Regions from separate parts of the Butyrivibrio sp. AE3003 genome, predicted to be linked through region 4. Evidence: riboswitches for the same ligand, from Rfam matches in the RefSeq annotation. Region 4 holds a riboswitch; each other region holds the start of a gene.
What was found. Region 4 has a riboswitch for cyclic di-GMP ahead of CD00_RS0111330 (hypothetical protein). Riboswitches for the same ligand answer to the same signal wherever they lie in the genome.

Region 1: linked by a shared signal. The riboswitch ahead of CD00_RS0102480 (hypothetical protein) and the one ahead of CD00_RS0111330 (hypothetical protein) in region 4 are both predicted to bind cyclic di-GMP.
Region 2: linked by a shared signal. The riboswitch ahead of CD00_RS0113885 (hypothetical protein) and the one ahead of CD00_RS0111330 (hypothetical protein) in region 4 are both predicted to bind cyclic di-GMP.
Region 3: linked by a shared signal. The riboswitch ahead of CD00_RS18935 (VanW family protein) and the one ahead of CD00_RS0111330 (hypothetical protein) in region 4 are both predicted to bind cyclic di-GMP.

The regions. Positions count from the first base shown of each region.
Region 1 covers NZ_JMLX01000001.1:505,466-507,670, reverse strand. The annotation lists gene groL (chaperonin GroEL) at 1-97, opposite strand, end outside; gene CD00_RS0102485 (co-chaperone GroES) at 123-407, opposite strand; gene CD00_RS0102480 (hypothetical protein) at 607-1,272, opposite strand; cyclic di-GMP riboswitch class I at 1,341-1,427, opposite strand; gene CD00_RS0102475 (hypothetical protein) at 1,636-1,962, shown strand; gene CD00_RS0102470 (SseB family protein) at 2,042-2,205, opposite strand, start outside.
Region 2 covers NZ_JMLX01000001.1:2,889,755-2,891,959, reverse strand. The annotation lists gene CD00_RS0113890 (serine/threonine protein kinase) at 1-66, opposite strand, end outside; gene CD00_RS0113885 (hypothetical protein) at 59-1,363, opposite strand; cyclic di-GMP riboswitch class I at 1,487-1,570, opposite strand; gene CD00_RS0113880 (sensor histidine kinase) at 1,679-2,205, opposite strand, start outside.
Region 3 covers NZ_JMLX01000001.1:119,430-121,634, forward strand. The annotation lists gene CD00_RS0100525 (hypothetical protein) at 1-49, shown strand, start outside; gene CD00_RS0100530 (hypothetical protein) at 53-859, shown strand; cyclic di-GMP riboswitch class I at 977-1,050, shown strand; gene CD00_RS18935 (VanW family protein) at 1,125-1,940, shown strand; gene CD00_RS0100540 (ABC transporter ATP-binding protein) at 2,115-2,205, shown strand, end outside.
Region 4 covers NZ_JMLX01000001.1:2,349,365-2,351,569, forward strand. The annotation lists gene CD00_RS18170 (helix-turn-helix domain-containing protein) at 94-468, opposite strand; gene CD00_RS0111330 (hypothetical protein) at 742-984, opposite strand; cyclic di-GMP riboswitch class I at 1,239-1,314, opposite strand; gene CD00_RS0111340 (hypothetical protein) at 1,506-1,790, shown strand; gene CD00_RS0111345 (flavodoxin domain-containing protein) at 1,834-2,205, opposite strand, start outside.

The DNA of each region.
Region 1 (2,205 bases), 1.8 Mb from region 4:
TAGGTCCGATTGTAACTCTGACTGTATCTGCAAGCTTATTAACGCCTTCCACCATAGCTGTGCGGGCGTCTGCGCCGTACTTAATTGTCTTTGCCATTTATTTATCCTCCGAATGTGTTTGATTATTTAATGATAGCAAGTATATCGTTCTGCTTAACAATAATATATGTTACATCATCAAGCTTTACTTCTGTTCCGGCATATTTTGAATAGATAACATTGTCACCCTTCTTAACCTGCATAGTAACTTCTTTACCGTCAACTACTCCACCGGGTCCGACAGCGATAACTTCTGCCTGCTGAGGCTTCTCCTTCTCTGCTCCGGGAAGTACGATTCCTGATTTTGTTGTCTCTTCTGCTTCAAGCTGCTTTAATACAACTCTGTCTGCAAGTGGTTGTAATTTCATTACAAATGCCTCCTTTATATGATGGTTTGAATAATCTTTTTAATTGTTAGCACTCTTTTAAGTTGAGTGCTAACCTCTAAGAACATATATTAGTGACTTCGCTTTATATGTGCAAACGCGAATATAATACCATATTTATTATATTCGCGTTTTTTCTTTCATATTCTCTTTTTTTCTCTCTTTTGCATCATATACTTTTTTATGGCTTAAAATACGTAATCGCAACAATCTTATCATCCACTGCAAACGTGATTCCGCAGTCCTTGAAATCATAATTCATGATATGGCTTCCCTCATCAGCTTCACTTGAAGGCTCTCCGTAAGCGGCTCTTAATTCTTCTTCCGTACTTCCGACGGAAATGCCTTTGGAAGTCTTTAAGTTCTCATCATGAACCGTAAGCTGTGCAGGCTTTTTAACCCCATCGACCTCTTCAGTGAAAAGAATCATTCTATCGGTATCAATATAATAGATATTTCCGGAATTATCGCCCGTCTGATTATCTTCCGTACTGATAACGCTCAGTATCGTTTCAATATCATCATTTATTGAAGCAACTTTTCCGTTGTATTCAAAAGAACCGGCAGGAAGCTCAGGTTCCTCGGAAGTTGCTTCCGTAGCCGATTCTTCTCCCGAAGCTCCATCGGATGATTCTTCCGAGCTGCTTTCACTAAATAACCCTTCTATGTCAATGTCCTTTTCATCATTGATAAAAGACTCAACAAATTCACCTATATCGGATACTTCCTCTATATCCGGTAATCCCTCGATTTCGGGCAGTCCCTCTATTTCAGGTAGCTCATCACATCCGGAAAGTGCGAACATCAGCACTGTTGCCATTAAACATGTCAAAATTCTTTTTTTCATACAACCAACTCCCTTTCAAAAACCCCAACTAACAAAAAAGACCGCACAAACAGCAGATCAACCCGCTATTTTGCAGTCAAACCATCTCTTTATATAAATATAAAAGATTTACGACTTTGCGCCCATACATTGCTATATGTTTGCCCTGTTTTATATATGTTAATTTTAACATAACTGTAAAATATTATCAATCTCAGCCACTCCATGTCAGGCATTCTCCTTTATTTGCAAATATTCCAGCCTTATAATCCACTTTTATGGCACAAACTCTTGCATCATTCGAAAAAATTATTTATAATCATTTTATTAACATATATTTTACAAAAATGTAGAGAAACTTCGTCTCTAAGATTGGAAAATGCTATGGAAACTAAAATAATATTCATCAATGATGAACTTACATCGCATAAAAAAGAACTTGAGAGCTGCAGAAAAGAGATCAACGAACTCCTGACAAAGTTCGAAAAAATGGAGCTTGATCCCGCCAACAAAAGCTACGTACGCATGATGGCAGCCAAGATCAACATAACAATGCACGATATTGATTCAAATATCCGAAAGATATCTTTTGCATATAATATCGCGGAGCAGTATGCCGAGAGGCTCATCAACTATTCATATATGAAAAACACGCTTCTTACGAATGATACCGAAGATGAAAGTCCGGATACAAAGCATTCCCAAAATTGAATGTCAAAACATCAAAAAAGCTCATAATAATACCTCCTGCCAACTTCTAATGACAGGAGGTTTTATATACCTAAAATATTTACATAAGTTTCTTTCGTCCGAGCATTTTTCTGATCATGCCCTTGGACATCTCAAAGCCAAGCGATCCCGAATTAACAACAATCATATCTTCAGGCGCGCCCATAAGATCCGATGCTTTCCAGATCCAGCCGCCCCACTCTTCCTGGGAATAAACCTTATTAA
Region 2 (2,205 bases), 540 kb from region 4:
CTCGTTTGTATGTACTGTCTGCTCGATTCGAAAGCTTTTTGCGTTTGCAAACTCAATCTTATTCATTATCCATTTCCTCTAAAAGAATCCTGTCAAATTCTCTCATGCCCGGTATCTGTGAAAGCGAGGCAGCTCTTACTATTCCTTCTATCTCATCAACAAAGTCGTCAGAGTAGTAATCATACAAAACAGAACAATCCACCGCACCGCCTTTTTCAATTGATGTATCAAGGCATGCTAACAAAACCATTACAAGTGAATATACATCCCCAGCTTCCCATTCTTTGTTATCGTGTTCTGATTCAAGAAGCATTCTCGGATGCGTATATACATTATTCTTTTGTCTCTGCGCAACCCACGCTCCGACTGTCTCCATGCTCTTTTCTTTATAATCAATTTTTGCTGTTTCAAAGCATCCAATCTTCGCTTCATATCCGTCTTCAAAAGAAGATACAAAAATACATGTGGGTCTTATATCCCTGTGATGAATATTTATTTTAGAAGAAGCCAGCCTGCTCAGTCCATTTGCAACCTGCTCTATGATATCCAGAAGTTCATACGGTTTAATTTCTTTTGCAATCTCATCGAGTGTCTTAGTATTTTCACGTATGTTATATACTAGATATTTAAGATTGCAATACGCGCTTGTTCTTAACTCTTCACCCGCAATAATATTGTTCGAGCCCCTCATATTCTTAAAGAACTGCTGAGCTTCCATATCCCTGTCACTAAATGCTGTTTTTTCATCAGTGTTTAAAAAGGGTCTTACATATACATATGTAGAAATATTATTGTTATTCTTTCTGGCAATATATTTGAAATTGCCCTCTATAGATTCGTAGGGCTTTTTCGGAATCTTTTTTATAACTTCATATTCCCCAAACGGAAGCATATCCGCTTCCATTGGTTTCATTCGCTTTTTATCAATTTTGAACAAGCTTGCAACAGACTTATAAAACAGCATTGTAAGCTTACAAGCCATTGTCACGTCTGCATGTTTACCCTTTATTTCATATTTTCTTATGCCGGATACTTCCTTTGAAATATGTACAATTTCATTTGCCTGATTCTTGAGCTGATAAAATGAATTTATATTACATTCACCATACCAAAGCCCTCTTATACCTTTACTTTTCCCCATTATTCCTGACAACGAATCCGGAAGATCCGTAAATCCCGCATCAAGACAAAGACCGGAAAACAAGACTTCAAGTGCCTGTCTGATATTTATAATGCATGAGTCCGGATCCATGCGCGCATTTGACTCAACTGCACAACATATACTGTGAAGCTCTTTCCACGCACCAAATTCCTGAGTCTTATTATTGGGCATTCTCACCTTGATCAAAAAATCAAAAAACATCAGCTTATTTCCTCCACCACGTACTGAAATTTTCCGGTAAAAAAGAAATAGCATTACAGGGGCCACCTATAATGCTCTATTTTTAAGGTACAAAAAAAAGCGATACTTCCGCATCGCTACCAAAAAAGCAACTGGCTACCTACCCTGTTCAACATAGGCCCTATAGCTTTGCGTCACTAGATCACTCTAGTTTTGCCACCGAAATACTATCACATAAATACACAATATGCAAGTAATTGTTCATAATTTTCTGATTGTTTTGAAATTTAACTACAATTTAATTTTCGTCAAAATATTAACGCACATCGGCAATTTTTAGACTTTTTGACGATGTGCGTTATTTATATATAAAACAATATTTACAGTGAAATTTTTCCCATCATCACATATCTCGAAAGTCCCCTCATAACTTTCAACAGCTGACTTAACTATACCCAATCCAAGTCCATGCAAAAATTCATCTTTATCACATGTATCATCTTTCTTTGTGTACGGATTTGAAACTTGTACAATCAGAGCATTCGCGCTATAGAACATAAAACAGCTTAATATCTTATCCCCTGAATCAAGGCTCTTCAAAGCATTGATTGAATTATCAAAAAGATTTCCAAATATTTTTATGCAATCATGATATGAGATTGGTAAACCGGCCGGGATATTTATATCTTTCTTGACTGTAATTCCGTTTTGTTCGGCTGCAGAAAATTTAATGTTCAGAACTGTATCAATAGCTTCATTCCCGGTGTTAACAAAACTATTTATAGCAGATTGTTCATCTATAAGTTCCTGTAAATGATTCTGCGCTTTGTCATACTTTTTTTCTTTCAAAAAGCCTGAAATCA
Region 3 (2,205 bases), 2.2 Mb from region 4:
TGCTCCAAAAGCAGTGGTAAGTTTTACATCAGAAGTATTTGGGGGTTAAGTTATGTATATAGTAACGATAGCAACAATAATAGCATTGGAACTTCTAATAGCTACATTTGCTTTTATACTTAGAGTTATTCCGTTAAAGAATTACCATAAAAATATTGCCAAAGTACAGATTGCCTTACTGGGAATAGCTTCTTTACTGGGAGCGTTTGTTTGTATATATATAATGACTACTTCTAATCCATCAATGTTTGATGAGAGCAGGTGGGATATAGAGCTTGCAGGAACATTCTTTTTTTTATATTTTATATTGTTTGCGGGATCTGTATATCGATATTTCTCAGAAAAAAATATAAGGAATAATAAAGAAAAGATTTTTGAACTAAAAGCCACAGAATACAAGATAATAAAATATACGGATTTAATGCTGGGAAATTATGCTTTTATGCCGAATGTAAAATCTTATTGCGAATTTGAAGGAGGCAGAATTTTATTTACACAAAATATGCCTGCAAAGGAAAAAGATTGTGCATTTACATGTATAAGAATAAAAAAAGGGATATATGAATGTGTTTCATATGAGCTTTTATCCGGCGAAAAAGAAGGTAACTCTTTCGAAATTATTAAAAGGATACTTTTTTTTGTTGCTGCGATCGAAGCATGCTTGTTTGTAATATATATATCTCAATTATCAATTGTTGATATAAATATTGTTGGTCGATTGGCTGGTGGGATAGGTTTGATTCTATTTGGAGCTGCTACACTTGGATTGCTAAGAGGGGCGAGGGGAATATTATCAATGTTATTGCGGTTGCTTTCATATGCTTTAATTTTGACAGGTATAATTAATCTTTTTATGTAAAGTGCGTTGAGTGAAATATAGCTGAAGTGAAATTGCAGAATGATAAATTTCATTATGGACTTTAATCGGACCTTACGGTATAATTACTCTGTTTTAATAAAAAAAGAACTATATATAGATAATTATTGGCAAAATTAGAGAAATCTAATGACGCAAAGCTATAGGGTCCGAAAGGACAGCCAGTTGCAATTGATCTGATAGCGATGCGTAAGTATCGCTATTTTTTATTTGGAAAAATCTAGAAAAAAGGAATTACGTGCAAGCAATGAGAAAGAAAAGTATTACTATGGCAATCGCAGTGCCGGTGCTGTGCGCAACAATCATCGGATATGGAGATAATTCATCATCACCTGAAGAAGTTTTTGTACATATGGAAGAAACATTTGCTCCGGGAGATCAGGAAGGAATTACCGAAACAGTTGAAGCTGGCGCAGAAGTGGTGAATCCTGTTGAAGATAATGCAGTTACAGAGGAAGTTGTAAGCGAAGCACCTGTTGCTGAAGCTCCGGCTCCGGCGCCTGAAAATATAGCTTGGGCAAGCATCGGTCATGAAGATATCATGCTGTATCCCGCTAATGAGGATGCAAATAACGTAAATGCGAGAGTCGCATGCGGATATATAAACGGATATATTGTAAAACCGGGAGAGACATTCTCATACGCAAGCACGATCGGAAGGGGAACACCACCTGAAAAAGGATATGTTATAGCACATGTTGTCGGAGGATATGATTACGGCGGAGGCGTATGTAAGATAAGCAGCGCTCTTTACCACGCAGCAATGAATGCCGGTTGCAAGATTGTTGAAAGACACAATCATTCAAAACCTGTTGACTACTATAAGCAGGGAGATGATGCAGCTATTGCATACAAAACCAGAAAAGACTTCAGGTTCAGGAATATATTTGACCATGATGTTATGATACAGGCAGCTTACGATGAAACCGGATATCATCTTGATATCCTTGCACCGCAGCCTGCAGGAATGCCTGTCGCACCTGCTCCTCAACCTGAAGGAACACCGGTTGTTCTTGCACCACAGCCTGAAGGAACACCGAATACTCCTGATCCTCAGCTTTAAAAAATTGATTTACGATTAAAAATAGAAAGCACCTCTTTCTTGGATGATGGTTCTAAACCAGATCCGGTGATGAAAGAAGGTGCTTTTTTAATCTTAAATAACTATAAAATCAATTGAACACAATTTTTTTTAGTTATATAATACTTGATTGAAGATTACAACAGGAGAGAGACTATGATAAAAACGTTAGGTAAAGAACTAAAAGAATATAAGCTCGTATCCGTTTTGACGCCGCTTTGTATGATCGGTGAAGTTGCGGCGGAGA
Region 4 (2,205 bases):
AGAGGAAACAGCTGTATTCAAGAAATAGTTACCGGTTATTTCTATCTACAATTACATTCTATGGGCTTCTATGGCATGCAACGAGTCCCAAGATTATGACTCAGCGTCAACGCAGAATTGACTTTTCAAAGTTCCGAGCGCCCTCAACTGCTCCAAAGCAACTCTCTTAAGCTCAGGTCCCAGATTCTTAAAAGTGTTCATCATCTCCTTCTCTTCGAAAACATCCTTTATACATCCACACTCTTCTTCATCGATAAATATTGATGTCGGAACCTCCAAAGCCACGGCAACCCTCTTAAGCATTGATACCTTAAGTTCAAGCCTATCCTGTTCATATAAAGAAATTGTCTGCTTCTTGGTAAATACAAGCGAAGCCAACGTTTCCTGACTGATTCCTCTCTGCTTCCTGATAAATCTGATTCGCTCCCCAAGTGTCATCACATCAAATCTTTTGCTCTCATTACCCATATCTCCCCTCCGTTCCGGAGTCCCAAAACGGAAACATACTTAGCCAAGAGCAGATATATCAAGAAACAAAAATAGAGCCTGCAAAACACAATAGACCTAAGGTCAAAACCTTTCGGTATATTTCCGTTTTGCAGGCTCCTTCGATGTTACGTGCCACGCACGACTCTTTAAGCTCTTGGCAATACTTTTGATAAATGATGCTGTTCCTCGCTCTATGGCACTGCACTAGTCCATCAATTATCTCATCTATATGAAATTGTAAATATAAAACTACTAATATGCTTCTATCGCAAGCCCTAACAGCTCTTTATGATACCTATGGAGTATCTCTATCAGCGCTTCATTCTCATCTTTAACAATAGTAGTAACAAACCTTTTGGTCGCACAAATCCTGAGCACCGATCCGCAGACATCACACTTTTCAACACATGACGCGAATTCCGCTCGCATGATCTTATTTCCGCATACTGGGCAATTCACCCACAGTTCGCCTGTTTCCGGTATTTTAGTTTTCATAACCTTCTACCCCATACTCTTTCCACAGATTAAGGAACATATTGCATACAATAACCAATTGACTACCGGTCTTAATCTGTATGTCCATCCTACGCAAGCACTATCCCTACATAGTCAGATGTATGAAAGTAATAAAGAACTATTGTGCGATCATCCCTAATCTATTTTACTAAAACAACGTAAAAATAATCTTCTCCTTTCGATTAGAGTTTTAAAGGTTCGAAAAAAAAGAAGCTGTCACCAGCTCCCTCCATACTCGCAACTGGCTGACTCTTGTGAGTCCCTATAGCTTTGTGCCACCGGATTGCTCCAGCTTTACCCTTGGTATTGTTCTGTTCGAACATTTTTTACTCTTTTATTTTAACCGAGACGCCCCTAAAAAGATACGGCAAATCCTACAAAATAAAGCAGTTTATTTTACCAATTTAGCGAAATAAAGCGAGCACAATTTATTGAAACATATATTTTAAAGGTGTATTATATACACGAACATCAGTTCTTTTTTCATTGAGGTTATTTTTATGAGTAGAGTTATTGATAATGTAGACGTTATCTGCCAGCACAAGGCAAACGGAGAAGTCATTCCTCTTCGTTTTCGCATTATGAACGAAGACGGTCAATATGAAAATTATACGATAAAAGGTTATAGAACCATTACCCATCCGGGGCCTTATACTACTCCGGACGGTCTCTATGTTTCTTACTCCACATTTGTTTTTGAATGTGTTGTTGTCGTGCTTGATTACAAGCGGAAAGTACGATTATATTTTGAAACACATAACAGTAAGTGGAGGATTGCGATATGAAACAACCTTCCAGAACCAAACCTGCCATACTCACACCATTCTTTTACAAACCTTTATAGAACTCCACCGCGTCTGCAATTTCATCCTCTGTGGGATGCCCTTTCTGAATACCACCAACGAGCTTAAACGGTCCAAATGTATCAAATCCTTTACACTGAAATCTGCCAAGCTCATTACACTGCTTATCCTTACCAATCTCTGCTATACTGTCAAAATACCTTTTCAGAGGATTCCCTGCTGTAGCTATGTAAAAGACATCTTTCTGCGGAGGCAAATTGATCTTAGCAAAGTTCAAAATCTGCTCAGCGAATTTGCTGTAATAAATCCCGGATGCAAAACCAATCCTATCATATCCGTGAAGATCTGCTTCCCGTTTCTGTGTAGAATCAATAAGCACCACATCAGAATCCACAGC